Regions from separate parts of the Modestobacter sp. VKM Ac-2978 genome, predicted to be linked through region 3. Evidence: riboswitches for the same ligand, from Rfam matches in the RefSeq annotation. Region 3 holds a riboswitch; each other region holds the start of a gene.
What was found. A riboswitch is a leader RNA that binds a small molecule or an ion and turns the genes downstream of it on or off. The one in region 3 is predicted to bind cyclic di-AMP.

Region 1: it holds a riboswitch for cyclic di-AMP, as region 3 does, so the genes downstream of both, O2W53_RS23005 (hypothetical protein) here and O2W53_RS08600 (C40 family peptidase) in region 3, are expected to answer to the same signal.
Region 2: it holds a riboswitch for cyclic di-AMP, as region 3 does, so the genes downstream of both, O2W53_RS00350 (LysM peptidoglycan-binding domain-containing protein) here and O2W53_RS08600 (C40 family peptidase) in region 3, are expected to answer to the same signal.

Annotation. Positions count from the first base shown of each region.
Region 1 is NZ_JAPVBP010000012.1:36,425-41,769, reverse strand. Features, by position in the region: gene O2W53_RS23020 (sugar ABC transporter ATP-binding protein) at 1-198, opposite strand, end outside; gene O2W53_RS23015 (sugar ABC transporter substrate-binding protein) at 200-1,201, opposite strand; gene O2W53_RS23010 (threonine/serine ThrE exporter family protein) at 1,449-2,852, opposite strand; cyclic di-AMP (ydaO/yuaA leader) riboswitch at 3,169-3,284, shown strand; gene O2W53_RS23005 (hypothetical protein) at 3,286-4,224, shown strand; gene O2W53_RS23000 (cytochrome P450) at 4,692-5,345, shown strand, end outside.
Region 2 is NZ_JAPVBP010000001.1:71,531-76,875, forward strand. Features, by position in the region: gene araA (L-arabinose isomerase) at 1-384, shown strand, start outside; gene O2W53_RS00350 (LysM peptidoglycan-binding domain-containing protein) at 518-1,384, opposite strand; cyclic di-AMP (ydaO/yuaA leader) riboswitch at 1,409-1,507, opposite strand; gene O2W53_RS00355 (cytochrome P450) at 1,735-2,946, opposite strand; gene O2W53_RS00360 (DUF5926 family protein) at 3,022-3,960, shown strand; gene O2W53_RS00365 (cytochrome c oxidase assembly protein) at 4,090-5,076, shown strand; gene O2W53_RS00370 (DUF4184 family protein) at 5,145-5,345, shown strand, end outside.
Region 3 is NZ_JAPVBP010000003.1:207,150-212,494, forward strand. Features, by position in the region: gene O2W53_RS08585 (phytoene desaturase family protein) at 1-653, opposite strand, end outside; gene O2W53_RS08590 (GNAT family N-acetyltransferase) at 650-1,102, opposite strand; gene O2W53_RS08595 (hypothetical protein) at 1,107-1,652, opposite strand; cyclic di-AMP (ydaO/yuaA leader) riboswitch at 1,822-1,977, shown strand; gene O2W53_RS08600 (C40 family peptidase) at 1,994-3,175, shown strand; gene O2W53_RS08605 (DUF3817 domain-containing protein) at 3,324-3,692, shown strand; gene O2W53_RS08610 (serine hydrolase domain-containing protein) at 3,700-5,028, shown strand; gene O2W53_RS08615 (pyridoxamine 5'-phosphate oxidase family protein) at 5,033-5,345, opposite strand, start outside.

The DNA of each region.
Region 1 (5,345 bases), on a different contig from region 3:
GTACGTCGTCCCACCGATGGTGATCGACCCGGCGCTGGGTGCGGTGCCCCCGCCCAGGCACTTGATCACCGTGGACTTGCCGGCGCCGTTGTGCCCGAGCAGGGCGTGCACCTCGCCGGCGGCGATGTCCAGGTCGACGTCGTCGAGCGCCAGGGTCGGGCCGTACCTCTTGGTGAGGCCACGGACGGAGACGGTCATGTCAGCCGCCGAAGGCGGTGACGTACTCCTGCAGGTCGGGGCTGTCCGGGGTGACCAGGTACACCGGGACGTCGGTCTCCGGCTCCTCCCCGCGGCCCAGGGCGAGCGGGATGTCGATGGTCGCCTTCACGATGTCCTCGGACTTGACGGTCACCACGCCGCGCACGAAGTCGCCTTCCTGCATCGCCTGGAACAGGGAGAGGTTGCCGTCGAGCCCGCCGACGTAGGTCTCCGGGTCGTCCGCGGCCCGGCCGGAGGACAGCAGCGCCTGGTAGGCGCCCTGGGCGGCGTCACCGACGGCCGCCAGCACCATGTCGACGTCGGGGTTCGCGGCCAGCACCGAGTTGGTGACCGTCAGCGCCTCCTGCGGGGTCACCGCCTGCTGCTGGGCGACGATCTCGGCATCGGGAGCGGCGTTGCGCAGTCCCTCGAGGATCCCGTTGGTCCGCTCCTGCCCGATCTGGGTCAGCTGGTCCTCCAGCACCAGCACCGTGGGGGGCTCGCCGAGGTTCTCCTGCGCCCACCGGCCGGCGTCCTCCCCGAGCATCCGCCCGGACTCGGTGAAGCTGAACTGCAGCGTGCTGCTCTGGTTCTCCAGGTCGCCGCCGTAGGTGACCCAGTACTTGCCGGCGTCCAGGTACTGCTGGGCGATCGAGTCGATGCTGGCCGGGTCCATCGGGAAGGACACCACCGCGTCCACGTCGCTGTTGAGGTAGGTGGTCAAGTTCGACACCTGGGTCGACAGGTCGCTGTTGTCGTTGGTGAACTCGACGGTGACGCCCTGCTCCTCGGCGTAGTCCTGCATCTGCTGGCTGAGCACCGAGTAGATGGGCAGCGAGGTGAAGGGGAAGTCGAAGAGGATCTTGTCGACCTCGGTGTCGCCGCCCGCAGGGGTGGCCGCGGCGGTGCCGCTCTCACTCGTGGTGCTGCAACCGGTCAGCGCCAGGGTCACCGCGAGCGGCGCGACGACGGCGGCGGTGGCTCGATGACGGCGTGCGGACATGAGGGCCTCGTTCTCTGCAGAGGGGACGGCGTCAGGACCGGACGGAGCCCGGCCACCCCGGGACTGGTCCCGCGGGGGTGGTGACCGGAGCGAGCTCCGCTGACGGCATCACCCGGCGGCGGTGAGCTGTTCGGTAGACCCTCGGTCCGATCCGCGGTGGCCGACGACCACCGCGTGCACCCGATCTCGCCGTTTCGCGCACCCGCCCGGGCAGCCCGGCCTGGACCCCTCGGTCAGCAGGCCGATCTCAGTCGGAGCTGGTCGCGCGGCGCCGCACCCGCCGGTCGAACCGGTCGCGGCTGCTGCCCAGCGGCTGGCCGAGGTACCTGCCCAGCACGATGCCGGCGGCGAGGGCCAGGCCGATGGCCGCGGCCCCCACTAGCTCGTCCACCCCGCCCGGCACGTCCGCCTCCACGACGATCGCGAAGAGGCCGCGGTAGATCGTGAGCCCGGGCAGCAGCGGCACGATGCCGCAGACCGCGACGAGCAGGGGCGGGAACCGGAGCCGATCGGTCAGCGCCGCACCGCAGAAGCCGACGACCACAGCCGCCGTCCCGCTCGCCACCGCGGGGCCGGCCCCGAACGCCGCGGTCGCCGACGACGTCGTCCAGGCCAGCGCGCCGGCCACCGTGGCGACCCCGACGGCGTGCGGGCGGGCATGGGACGCGAGGGCCCAGGACCCCGCCATCCCGGCGGCTGCGGCCAGCGCCACGGCGAACGGCACGGTGTACATCGACGGGTCGGTCACGCGCAGCGGGACACCCGCCCGCTGCGCCAGGTCCAGCACGGCGGCGATGCCGACGACGATGCCGGTCGTCAAGGTGAGCACCTCGAAGGCGCGCGCCGCGGCGGTGACCGGGAAGCCGTTGATCGCGTCCTCGGCCGCACCCACGAAGGAGAGGCCGGCCAGGAGCACCACGATCCCTGCGGCGACCACCAGCGAGGTGCGGACCTCGACCTCGGAGACGATGAGGAGGACGGCCGCTCCGGTGGCCACCGCGGCGCCGAGTGCCTGCTGGAAGAACATCGGCAGCCCACGCCGGTCGAGGGCTCGCATCGTCTGCTCGATGGCGGCCGTGGTGAGCGCCGCGACCAGCGCCACCAGCCAGTCCCCGCCGAGCAGGAAGGCGACGCAACCGGCCACACCCGACCAGCCGAGCGCGTGGATCGAGCGGCGGTAGGGGTGCGGCGCCGACAGCACGTCGTCCAGCTGACGGTGCGCCTCCTCCAGGCCCAGGCCGGCTGTCTTGATCTCCGCCGCCAGGTCGGTGATGCCCTGGAGCCGGGTGTAGTCCAGCCCCCGCGGGCGCACGATCCGCATCAGCATGAGCGGTGGGACGTCGTCCGGGTCGTAGCTGATCGTCAGCGAGGTGAACGTGATGTCGACCTGGCAGTCGGTCAGCCCGTAGCCCGCGGCCACGCGCAGCACGGTGGCGGTCACGTCGGCCGCCGAGGCCCCGACCGCCAGCATCGACTCCCCGATGCGCAAGGCGAGGCCGAGCGCCGAGCGCGCGGTGTCCGCGTCGACCCGGCTGGGCTGGGCGCGCAGCGCCAGCGGTGCCGTCGGCGGCCCGGACCCGGAGATCGCCTTGCGCGCCCGGTCCGGCAGGCGGGGGAACCGCCGGCTGCGGTTCCGGGTCGTGGGGTTCATCCCCTGCAGGCTACGGAGCGTCGACGTGAAGTCACGGCTGCCGACCACGAGCGGGTCGTGGCCTTCCCCACTCTCGCGCGGACGGCGCCCCGGGCCCGCTGTCCGGCACTACGGCGGCGAGTCGGCCGGCGCGTCCCGCCACCGGACGGCGTGCCGCCGACGGCACGCCGATGGCGTGACGACCGTCACGAAGACAGCCCCATTGCGGGTACATAACGTTCCGGTCACGCCGACTTCGTGGGCGTGGCGCCGGTCCGCCCAACCCTGCCTGCCGGCCGCCATCCAGGACCTTCAGGGCAGGGGTGGGGAACCCACCGCACACGGCGCGCCGATCCATCGGATGGCGCGCCTCGGGGTGAAGCCGGCATCGCCGGCCGGGCACCGATCGCCCGAACCCGACAGCTAACCCCTCAGGCGGTGATCGGAGATCACCATGCCCAAGAACAGCTCGTCTCGCTTCGTCCGCACGCGGGACGTCCTCGTCGGCCTCCCCGTCGTGGCCGGCGTCTCCGTCGTCACGCTGGGCGTCCTCAGCTCCCCGGCGCAGGCCCACACCACCAGCCCGGCGCCCTCGGTCACCGCGACCCAGGAAGACCGGCACACCGCCGAGCAGGGCGACCCGTTCGCCGCGCTCGCGGGGGCCCACGGGCAGTCCTGGCGGGACCTCTACCAGCGCAACATCGGCGCCTTCGGCGAGGACCGCGCGGCGCTCACCCCGGGGCAGGTGCGGTTCCTCCTCGGCGCCGAGGACGCAGCACCGGCACCTGCTGCTGCTCCGGCGCCGGTCCCGGCGCCCGCCCCGGCACCCGCACCCGCCCCGGCACCGGCTCCCGCCCCGGCACCCGCACCCGCCCCGGCACCTGCCCCCGCACCGGCTCCCGCCCCGGCTCCCGCCCCGGCACCGGCTCCCGCACCGGCTCCCGCCCCGGCACCCGCCCCGGCACCGACTCCCGCCCCGACACCGGCTCCGGCTCCGGTGGTGGCCGTCGCCTCGCAGTCCACGGCGGCCGCCCACATCACCAACACCGCCGGGCCCGTGCAGCCGCGGGCCGCGGCCGCCGCGGACGCCGTCGTGCGCGACGTCCCCGGCGCCGCCGGCATCACCATCGGTGGGACGCGCGGCAGCGCGACCGACCCGAACGGCCACCCCTCCGGGCTGGCCCTGGACTACATGGTCATGTCCGACACCGCGCTCGGGAACGCGATCGTCGAGTACCACATCGCCAACTGGGACGCCCTCGGCGTGGACTACATCATCTGGCAGCAGCGCATCCTCATGTCGCCGACCGGCTCGTGGAGCCCCATGGCCGATCGCGGCAGCGCCACGGCCAACCACATGGACCACCCGCACGTGAACTACCAGGCGGGCTGACCCGCCCGGCCTCGCTCCACCAGGGCGGACACCGTGCCCCCCTGCCCGTACCGCGGGCAGGGGGGCACGGTGCGTCTCCGCCGCCGAGGGCCGCCGACGGTGTCCGACCGTCCGCGTGGGATGGTCGGGGCAGAGCCCACCGCCACGGATGGCCCGCCACGGTGCGGGCACAGTCGACGGCGACCGCGCGAGGCCCGTGATCCGATCCAGGTCCCACGACGTCGTCGCACGGCGGACGTCGCACGATCAGCACCCGGCGCCGGTCGGGTGTCGCTCCCCCGGTGGGCTCGGCGTGGCTCGACGTCGCGCCGGTGCCCGGATGACGACGAGGGATCATGTCCACGACCGACTTCTCAACACCACCCGGGTCCAGGCGTCGCCGCGTGCGGCGGACCGCCGCCCTGGCCGCCCGACCGGTGACGCGGAGGTCGGGCGGGTGGCCGCGGCGCCAGCGCAGCGCGCGGGCCGTGGCCCAGGCGTGGCTCGGCCGCATCGTGGAGCGACGGATCCGCAAGAAGGGCATCGACCTCACCGAGCTGACCTTCTTCCCGGAGAGCGCTCGACTGCCCCTGCTGCGGCGCGGGGTGGACCCGGTGCCGGAGCTCGCCGAGCTGCGCGCCCGCTGTCCGGTGGAGCGGCTCGACCTGCCCATGGGTCTCGCGGCGCACCTGGTCACCGGTTACGAGCAGGCCCGCGCCGTCCTCGCCGACCGCGACTCCTACAGCAACGACATCCGGCACCTGTTCGGCGACGCCGGACCGGGGTCGACAGCAGACGTCGGCGGCCTCGGTTTCACCGACCCGCCGCTGCACACCCGGCTGCGCAAGCTCGTGGCCCCGGAGTTCACCCGGCGCCGGCTGGACCGGCTGGAGCCCACGGTCGAGGCGATCGTCACCCGCCGGCTGGACGAGCTCGCCGCCGCCGGATCGCCGGCAGACCTGGCCGAGCACGTCTCCTGGCGGGTCCCGATGGACGTGATCTGCGGGCTGCTGGGGCTGGACGACGCCGACCACGAGGCCTTCGTCCGGCTGGGCACCCAGCGCTTCGACGCCACGGGGGGTGTGGCCGCGGCGCTCGGTGCGGTGTCGGAGCAGAAGCGGATCCTCCTCGACGTGGTGGCG
Region 2 (5,345 bases), on a different contig from region 3:
CGCGAGGACCCGGCCCGGCTGGTGTTCACCGCCGCCCCCGCCGACGGCATCACGGTCGGTTGGTGCGACCTGGGCGACCGGTTCCGCTGGGTGGCCAACGAGATCGACGTCGTCGAGCCGTCCGAGCCGCTGCCGAACCTCCCGGTCGCCCGGGCGGTCTGGGAGCCCCGGCCGGACTTCGAGACGGCGACCGAGGGCTGGCTGACCGCCGGCGGGCCGCACCACACGGTGCTGTCCACCCAGCTGGGGGCCGATGAGCTGACCGACCTGGCGGAGGTGTTCGACACCGAGCTGGTGCTCATCGACGCCGACACCACCCGGCGCAGCCTGGCCAAGGAGCTGCGCTGGAGCGCGGCCTACCACCGGCTCAACCAGCGCCTCTGAGGACGGACGACGCCCCGGCCGGTTGCCCGGCCGGGGCGTCGTCGTGCCGGTGGTCCGGTGGTCCGGTCGCCCGGACCACCAGTGCGGGTCGGTCAGCGCCTGACCGCGCCGACCGACCCGTCGCGCTGGTCGATCAGTACCAGTTGTTGGCCCGGAAGTGCGCCCACGCGCCACACGGGGTGCCGTAGCGGTCGCTGATGTAGCCCAGGCCCCAGGTGATCTGGGTCGCCGGGTTGGTGCGCCAGTCCGGGCCGGCCGAGGCCATCTTCGAACCGGGCAGCGCCTGCGGGATGCCGTAGGCGCTGGAGTTCGGGTTGTCGGCCGTGGTCTCCCAGTTGCTCTCCTTCTCCCACAGGGCGTCCAGGCAGTCGAACTCGCCGGGGCCCCAGCCGCGCTCGGCGACCATGGTCCGGGCGATGGACCGGGGGTCACCGCTGGCGGTCCGGTCGGCGCTGCGGCTGGCGGGCTGCTCGACCGGGCGGCTGGGTGCCGGGGCCGCAGGTGCGGCCGCCCCGCCGCCGAGGGTGAGGGTCTGGCCGACGCGGAGCACGTTCGGGTCGCCGCCGATGGTGCCGCGGTTGGCGGCGTAGAGGGCCTGCCAGGTGGTGCCGTGCTGGGCGGCGATCTTGCCGAGGGTGTCGCCGGAGCGCACCACGTAGGTGCCGGTCGCCGCCGCGGGTGCGGCTGCCGGTGCAGCCGCCGGGGCCGCCCCTCCGCCGATGGTCAGCACCTGGCCGACGCGCAGCACGTTCGGGTTGCTGCCGATGGTGTCGCGGTTGGCGGCGTGGATGTCCTGCCAGGTGGCGCCGTGGCTGGCGGCCAGCTCGTTGAGCGTGTCACCGGGGCTGACGGTGTGGCTGCCGGTGTGGGCCGCGGCCGGTGCGATGACCCCGAAGGACATCGCCGCGGCTGCCGCGACGACCATGGCGGGGCGTGCCGCCGAAGCGAAGGCGGAGCGCTCGGTGGAGCGGTCGCGCCGTGCCGTGAAGCGATTGAGCATGGGTGTGTGTGCCTCTCGCCGCCTGCGGAGTTAGCTGTCGGGTTCGGGCGAGAGCTGCCCGGCCGCGTGCTGCGGCTTCACCCCAAGGCCCGGAGGCCTGGTCCTGCGAGGTGGGTCCCCCGCGCCTGCCCGTGGTCTCGTGACGTCCGGGCGACGGTGGGCAGGTTCGGCGGTGCCGTCGTCCGGAGCCCGCCGTGCGGCGGACGGGGACAACGGTAGGCAGGCCGTCGGCCGCGGGAGCCGGTCGGCGACGAGCTTTCCCGGGCTCCCCGACGCGGTCAGCACGAGCTGTGACGGATCATGGACGCGGCGTGCGCCGGTGCCCCGAGGTCGTCTCCCGGCGCAACGGCTCAGCGGCCGGTGAGCACGACCGGCAGGTCCTGCAGCCCGCGGATGACGAACTCCGGGCGGCGCCGGGCCGGGCGGGCCAGCTCCAGCCGGGACGTCCGGCTCAGCAGTGCACCGAAGGAGGCCTGCAGCTCCACCCGGGCCAGCGGGGCACCGATGCAGAAGTGCACCCCGGCCCCGAAGGAGATGTGCGGGTTGTCCGCGCGTCCGACGTCGAGGGTGTCCGGGTCGACGAAGACGGCCGGGTCGCGGTTGGCGCTGCCCAGCAGGGCGGCGATCTTCTGTCCCCGAGCGACGGTGACCCCGCCGATCTCGACGTCCTCGGTGGCGGTGCGCTCGAACAGCTGCAGCGGTGAGTCGTAGCGCATCAGCTCCTCGATCGCCGTCGGCAGCAGGGCCGGGTCCGCGCGCAGCCGGGCGAGCTGGTCGGGGTGCTCCAGCAGCGCCAGCAGGCCGTTGCCGCTGACGTTGACCGTCGCCTCGTGGCCGGCGTTGAGCAGCAGGATGCAGGTGGTCACCAGCTCGTCCTCGGTGAGCCGGTCGCCCTCGGCGTCGCGCACCGTGACCAGGTGGGTGAGCAGGTCCTCGCCCGGTGCGGTCCGCCGCTCGGCGGCCAGCTCGCGCAGGTAGGCGACGAACTCGGCGGCGGCCCGCTCGGCGTCGGCCTCGATCTCCGACGTCCGGCCGTACTCGTACATCTTCACGATCGCGTTCGACCACGGGCGCAGCAGCGGCCGGTCGACCGCCGGCACCCCGAGCAGCTCGGCGATGACTGCGACCGGCAGCTCCTCGGCCATGCCGGACAGCACGTCGACGCCGGTCGCGCCGGCGGAGCGCTCGACGAGGGAGTCGACGAGCGAGTCGGCCAGGTCCTGGACCCACGGTCGCAGCCGCTCGACGTGGCCGCGGGCGAACGCCGCGCTGATCAGCCGCCGCAGCCGGGTGTGCGTGGGCGGCTCCATCTCCAGGATGGCGTTGCGGTGGATCAGGTTGAAGCTCTCGAACCGCTCGGTGGGGGTCCGGTCCGACCAGATCCGGCCCAGCCGCCGATCCCGGAGGACGGCGTTGGCCTCGGCGTGGCCGAAGGCCAGCCACAGGCCTTGCCGCTCGTCCCACTGCACCGGCGCTGCGGCGCGGGCCACGGCGAACGCGGGATAGGGATCGGCGACCAGCGCGGGGTCGGTCAGGTCGAACGGGACGGGAGCCGGTGTCACCGGCAGAGCCTACGGGCGGCAGCCGGACGGGACGCCGTCCCCCGGTCGCCGACGGCGCCTCCTACGCTCGCAGGCATGGCCCGCTCCACGACCCGCCGCCGCCCCGCCGCCCCTGCCGCGACCGACGGTGAGACCAACCCGAAGGCGCCCTGCCCCTGTGGCTCCGGTCGCCGCTACAAGCACTGCCACGGCTCCGGCTACGGCCAGCCGGTGCTCCGCCCGTTCGAGGGCCTGCCCGGCGAGGTCGACTGGGTGGCGCTGCGCGAGCTCGTGCCGGCCGCCACCGCCAAGCTGACCACCACGGAGGGCCGGTCGGTCACGCTGGCCAGCGTGCTCCCCGGCGGCACCCCTGCCCTGGTGCGGGCCAACGGCGAGATCCTGCTCGGCGTCCAGCTGCAGACCTCCTCCGACGACGTCAGCCGCGACCTCGGCACCGCGCTCGCCGCCGCGCTCGAGGCGCCGGCCGGCGCCCCCGTCGACCCGGGCCCCATCGGTGCCGCCGGCTCGGCCGGGCCGCGGCTGCAGGAGCTGCTGGACCTCTCGGCTCCGTTCGAGGTCACCGTGCACGACGACTTCGAGTTCTGGCTGGAGGGCGCCGACGTCGACGCGACCGCCCGCGCGAGCCTGCAGCAGGCCAACGAGATGGTGATGCCCACGGTGCGGCTGGACGGGCTGGAGGCCGCCTACTGGTGCCGGCCCACCACCGAGCGCGGCCACGTGCGCTGGGTGCGCCCCGAGCCGGAGGAGGCGCTGCTGGACGCCCTGGCCCGGCTCGGCGCGGCCGAGCAGCTGAGCCTGGGGGAGGGCACCCGCTACGCCGGCGCCTTCCGCGCCCTCGGGCTCGTCGTCCCGGTGTGGGACGTGCCCGGCGCCGTGCCCGGTGCCGAGTGGGCCGGCCCCTCGGCCGAGCTGCACTCCCGGCTGGACGCTGCGCTGGCGGTCACCGAGCCGCTGGACGCGGACGAGCGACGGGCCCGCGCGGGGCTGCTGTCCCGGCAGGTCACGCTCCGCTGAGCGAGGACCCTCTGCCCAGACCGCGCGTCGGCCCCGTCCGGAGGCTCGCGCCGAGCCTGCGAGGCGGGAGAGGGACGGAGTCCTTCAACTACCGTGGGGGCCGCACAGCAGAGCTGAGAGAGGACGAACGTGGGCCACGAGCACGGCGGCATGGGTGCGATGCACGTCCCGGAGCTGCCGCCGACCCTCGGTCGGGTGCTGGGGCTGGACCTGGCCGCCGCGTCGCCGGTGGCCTGGCTCGCCGTGCTGATGGCCGCCGGCTACCTGGTCGGGCTGTGGCGGCTGCACCGCCGGGGCGTCCGCTGGGCGCCGTCCCGGACGGTCGCGTGGCTGCTCGGCTGCGCCACCCTGTTCCACGTCACCGCCAGTGGCCTGCAGAGCTACGGGATGGCGCTGTTCAGCCTGCACATGGTGCAGCACATGGTGCTGAGCATGATCACGCCGCTGCTGTTGCTGCTCGGCGCACCGGTCACCCTGATGCTGCGCGCACTCCCCGCGGCCCAGGGGCCCGCCGGGATGCCGCGGCGGGCGCTGCTCGGGGCCCTGCACAGCCGGCTGGGCCAGCTGGTCTCCTCCCCGCTGTTCACCATCCCGCTGTTCATCGCCAGCCTCTACGGCGTCTACTTCACCCCGCTGTTCGACGAGCTCATGTCGACGGTGCCCGGGCACACGTTCATGCTGCTGCACTTCTTGGTCACCGGGCTGCTGTTCTTCGGCCCGATCATGGCCATCGACCCGTGGCCCCGGCGGTCCGGGCACGGCGCGCGGATGCTGGAACTGCTGCTGCCCGCCCCGTTCCACGCCTTCTTCGGCGTGATCGTGATGATGAGCAACACCCTGCTGCTGACCAGCTACACCACCCCACCGGAGTCCTGGGGCATCGACCCGCTGTACGACCAGGGGGCGGCCGGCGGCATCGCCTGGTCGTTCGGGGAGTTCCCCACCGTGCTGGTGCTGGCGGTGGTGTTCTTCCAGTGGACCCGCTCGGAGGACCGGGCCAACCGGTCTGCCGACCGGGCGCGCGACCGGGCGATCGCCCGCGGCGAGAGCGGCGAGGACCCCGAGCTGACCGCCTACAACGAGCGACTCCGCCGCCTGGCGGCCCAGCACCCCTGACCGTGGGCTGACCGGACGCGCGCGGTCGGGTCCCCGTCGGCCGGGTCGGCGCGCCCTACCCTCCCCGCGTGCCGTTCACCCTCGTCCACCCAGCGGTGGTGCTGCCGCTGCTGCGGACTCCCCTGGTGCCCTCCGCGTTGGTGGCCGGCGCGATGGCCCCGGACCTGCCCTACTACGTGTCGCTGCAGTGGATCGGCGGTGACTACAACCTCACGCTGACGCACGAGTGGTCGTCCGTGCTCTGGCTGGACCCGATCATCGGGTCGGTG
Region 3 (5,345 bases):
TGGTACAGGAAGCACCGGCCGGCCAGCCCGTCGGCGGCGTGCACGTCGGCGAAGGTGCCGATCAGCCCGTCGGTGAGCGCGATGCCCCGGACCTCGTCGTCGGTCAGGTGGTCAGCGACGACGTCGGCCAGCGGCCGTTCCCGCAGGTAGCGCCAGATCGCTGGGTCCCGCAGGCGCGCGGTGACCGCCGCCTCGCTGGGCAGCGGTCCGGTCAGGGTGGGGGCCAGGTCCTCGGCGAGGGTGGTCAGTCGGCCGTAGAACCGCTGCCAGCCGGCGAACTCGGCGTCCGAGCCGGTGAGGGCGCGGAAGGAGGCCGCCGTCTCCGGCCCCTCGTCCCGCTCGACCAGCAGCCCGGTGGCCGCACCGCCGCGGCGCAGCGGGGTGTAGGAGGCGACCGCCCGGTCCAGCAGGGTGATCGGCAGCGCCAGGTCGGTGACGACCCGGTCGGGCAGCAGGCTGACCAGGTAGGAGTAGGCCGACAGCCGGACGTCGACGCCCGGGAAGACCTGCTCGCTGACCGCGGCGCCGCCGAGCACGGCCCGCCGCTCCAGCACGAGCACCGACCAGCCCGCGCGGGCCAGGTAGGCGGCGGCGACCAGCCCGTTGTGGCCGCCGCCCACCACGACGGCGTCGTACCGGGCTGCGGTGCTCACGCCAGCTCCCGGGCGAAGCAGAGCGAGAACGGGTCGTCCACGTAGTGCCCGAACGCCGGGACCGGCCGGTAGCCGGCCGCGGTGTACAGCCCGATCGCCTCGGGCTGGCGCGGCCCGGTCTCCAGCAGCACGGTGGTCCAGCCCCGACCCACCGCCTCCGCCTCCAGCCCGGTGAGCAGCAGCCGGGAGACGCCGCGACCGCGGGCCGCCGGGACGACGTACATCCGCTTGAGCTCGGCGGTGCCGTCCCCGAGGGGCCGCAGCGCGCCGCAGCCGATCGGCGTGCCGTCGTCGTCCCGGGCGAGGAGGACGACGGCGACGTCGGCGGCGGACGGCGGCACCCCCGGCTCGCTGGCACCGCCGTAGCGGGCCCGCAGCTCGACCTGCTGGGCGGCGGTCAGCGCGGCGACGTCCGGGTCGTCCCACGAGGCGGCGGAGAGGGTCGGCACCAGGTCATCCTGGCGCGCCGTCGTCCACCCGCTGCAGCAGCCCCCAGGCGAACCGGGCCCGCACCCGGCCGGGGAGGTGCACCTCGAAGTGACTCGGGACGCCGGGGTCCACCGCGGCCGCGCCGGGCAGGGTCACGACGTCGTCCACCACGTGCTCCCAGACGCGCAGGGCCCCCGGTGCGGCGGCCGGCACCGCGGAACCGGGCGCGCGGACCAGCTGCTCGTGGAGCACCGCGCCGTCCGGGCCGCCCAGCACCTCCCACCGCAGGTGCGGCCACAGCGGCAGCGGCCACCGCCGGACGACGAGGTCGACGTCACCGAACCGGCGGTCCTCCTGATCGGCGGGTGGACCGAGCACGGCAGCGCGCAGCACGAGCCCGCGCGGTGCTCGCTCTGTGTGATGGAGCGCGCGCCAACGACGGTGCGCGGCACGCGCCTCGGCCCGGTCGGCGCCGAGTCTGGGCAACGCCTCGGCGACCAGGTCGGGTCGCGTGTCGGCCATGCGGCGGAGCAGTACGAGGCAGAACTCCCGCTGTGCCAGGCCCTTCACGCGGCGAGCCTGTCACGCTCGGTGAGCGTGTTGGAGCACACGCCCGGGGATTTCCACAAATTGACCCCAGTCGTTTGTCACGAGCACATAACGCACGTACGGTCACCAGCGGTCCTGACGGGCAGCGCAGTCGCCCACCCGGGTGACCACCGACAGGACCGCCGCCGAACCACACGGCTCGCCGCAACACTCGCGGGCTCGTGGACCGGGGACCCACCGCAGCACTGGGGTGAAGCTCCGCACGGCCCGCTCGCGGGCCCGAGGAGCCGGGCGTCTTCCCGCCCGAACCCGTCAGCTAACTCGGTAGGCGGCAGGTGGAAGAAAGGACACACCCGCCGAACATGGCGAGTTCGCACATCTCTGTCCGTCGTGGCCGCAACGGCCGACGGGCCCTGCTCACTCTGTTCGTCGCGGGTGGCGTCGCCCTCGCACCGGTGCCCGCCCTGGCGGCTCCTGAAACACCCACCACCTCGCAGGAGGCGGCCGAGCTCATCGCCGCCCGCGGTCACGACCTCGAGGTCGTCACCGAGAAGATGCACGAAGCGACCGACGTGCTGACCAGCATGAAGGCCGCCTCGGACGCTGCCGCCGCCGAGCTCGTCGCCGCTGAGGCGGCCGTGATCGAGGCCCGTGACCACGTGCGCCAGGTCGCCCGCAGCGCCTTCACCGGTGAGCAGCTCTCCTCGCTGCAGGCCATGCTCACCAGCTCCTCCGCCGACGAGATGCTCGACCGGATGGGCACGCTGGACAGCATCGCCGGGCACAACAACGAGGTGCTCGGGGTCGCGCAGCAGGCCACCGTCAGCGCCGACGAGGCGAAGGCCGCTGCCGAGAAGGCCGCTGCCGACGCGGAGGCCCAGGTCGCTGAGGTCGCTGCCCAGCAGGCCGACCTGAACGAGCAGATCGCCGAGTACCAGGCCGAGTACGACCGGCTCTCCGCCGAGGAGCGCGAGCGCGCCCGCATCCTGGCCGAGCAGCACGCGGCCGCAGAAGCGGCGGCAGCCGCAGCCGAGCGCGAGGCCCAGGCCGCCGCGGCGGCGGAGCGCACCAACGCCCAGACCGCCTCGCGCGACGAGCGCACGGCCCCCGCTGCCCGTGCGGCCGCCCCCGCCCCGGCCGCCGCTGCGGCGCCGGCACCGGCTCCGGCCGCGCCGGTCGTGGCCAGCAGCGGCGCTGCCGCCACCGCGGTGAGCACCGCGATGGCCCAGCGCGGCAAGCCCTACGTCTGGGGCGCCACCGGCCCGAACTCCTACGACTGCTCCGGGCTGGTGAAGTACTCCTACGCCGCGGCCGGGGTCAACCTGCCCCGCAGCAGCCGGCAGCAGGCGGCGTCGGGTCGGGCGGTCTCCCGCGGCGAGCTGCAGCCGGGCGACCTCATCGCCTACTACAGCCCGGTCAGCCACATCGGCATCTACATCGGCAACGGCCAGATGGTCCACGCGCCGACGTCGGGTGACGTGGTCAAGGTCGCCAGCATCGACGCCATGGGCCCCATCACCGCCATGCGTCGGGTCGCCGGCTGACAGCTGCACCACCCCGCGACACCCGCCGGTGCCCCGGTCGCCTGACGGCGGCCGGGGCACCGGCGCGTCCGGGCCCGGTGGCGACGATCACCCGGGTACGCGCACCGGCACCCCGTCCCGCCGGGCACGATGAGGTACAGCCCACGCCATGCCCACCCCGAGGAGCACCGTGCCCGCCGCACTGATCGACCCCACGAGGGTCGCCCGCGTCTTCCGCGTCGTCGCCATCGCCGAGGCCGTCTCCTGGGTGCTCCTGCTGGCCGGCATGTTCGTCAAGCGGGTGCTGCAGGCCTCGGAGCTGGGCGTGCAGGTCTTCGGCCCGGTCCACGGTGCGGTGTTCGTGGCCTACGTCGTCGTCGCCCTGCTGGCGTGGCGGGTGCTCCGCTGGACCCCGGCCACCGGGCTGCTGGCGCTGGCCGCCTCCATCCCGCCACTGGTGACCATCTGGTTCGAGCGCTGGGCTCGGCGTACCGGCCGGCTGCCGGTGGACGCCACCACGCCGGTCCGGGCCGGCTGAGCGCCCGATGGTCACCCCCGTCCTGCCCGCCACCGCCCGCACCCTGCTGGCCCGCACCGCCCGGGTCCAGCGCGACGGCCGGGCACCCAGCCTGGTCGCGGGCGTCGTCCGGGACGGCGGGCTGGCCTGGTCGGCCGGTCGCGGCGACGTCGCCGAGCCGCACACCGACGTGCAGTACCGGCTGGGCTCGATCAGCAAGACGGTGACGGCCCTGGTCGTGCTCCGGCTGCGCGACGAGGGCCGCCTGGGGCTCGACGACCTGCTCGAGGAGCACGTCCCCGACACCCCCTTCGGGGAGCGCACCGTGGGCCAGCTGCTCGCCCACCTCGCCGGCGCGAGCTCGGAGAGCCCCGGCGGCTGGTGGGAGCGCGTCCCCGGCGGGTCGCTGGCCGAGCTCCGGCTGACCGACGACGACGTCGTCCTGGGCAGCGCCCGGCGGTTCCACTACTCGAACCTCGGGTTCGGGCTGCTCGGTGAGCTGGTCGCCCGGCATCGTGGGCGCTCCTGGGTGGAGGTGGTCCGGGACGAGGTGCTGCTGCCGCTGGGCATGGAGCGCACCACCCCGCGGCCCACCGGTCGGGCGGCGCAGGGTGCGGCGGTGCACCCGTGGGCAGACGTCGTGCTGCCCGAGCCCGAGCACGACGCCGGCGTCATGGCCGCGGCCGGCCAGCTGTGGGCGACGCTGGCCGACCTCGGCCGGTTCGCCGCCTTCCTGCTCGGCGACACCGGCGACGTGCTCTCCCCGGCGACGCTGGAGGAGATGACCGTGCCGGCCGGGATCGACTCGTCGTCCCCCGGGTGGTCGGCGTACGGGCTGGGGGTGCAGGTGCTGCGGGTCGACGGGCACACCCTCATCGGTCACGGCGGTTCGATGCCGGGCTTCCTCGCCGGGGTCTTCGTCGACCGGTCCGAGCAGGTCGGAGCGGTGATGCTGGCCAACACGACCAGTGGGCTCGACCCGCTGGTGCCCGGGTTGCTGGCCGACCTGCGGGCCGCCGAGCCCCGGATCGTCGACGCCTGGGTGCCGTCCCCGCCGCCGCTGCCGCTGGACTCGCTCGGCGTCTGGTTCTGGGGGCCGGCTCCGCTGGTGCTGCGCGCCCAGTCCGGTGGCCTGCTGCACCTGGGGCCGCTGCCCGGCCGGTCCGGCCGGGCGAGCCGGTTCGCTCCCCGCGCGGACGGCACGTGGGTCGGGCTGGACGGCTACTACGCGGGCGAGACGCTGCGGATCGCTCCCGACCACCTGGACCTGGCGACGTTCGTGCTCACCCGTACGCCCTACGACCCCGAGGCACCCGTGCCCGGCGGGGTCGACGAACGCGGCTGGACGGCGCCCTAGGCGCTCATCCCCGGGGGTAGAGGCCGGCGGCGTACTGCTCGCCGTAGTACTGCTCCAGCTCGGCCAGTGGCGTGGCGGCAGCCTCCTGGGCGTGCGCGATCCGGGCCCGGGAGGGCAACGCCCCGGGATCCCAGGTCGCCGGGTCCCACAGCTGCGACCGCAGGAACGCCTTGGCGCAGTGGTAGAAGACCGACTCGATCTCCACGACCATGGCCAGCAGCGGCCGGTGCCCGCGGACGAGCATCCGGTCCAGCAGGTCCTCGTCGCGCACCAGGCGGGCCCGGCCCTGCACCCGGAAGGTGTCGCTGCGGCCGGGC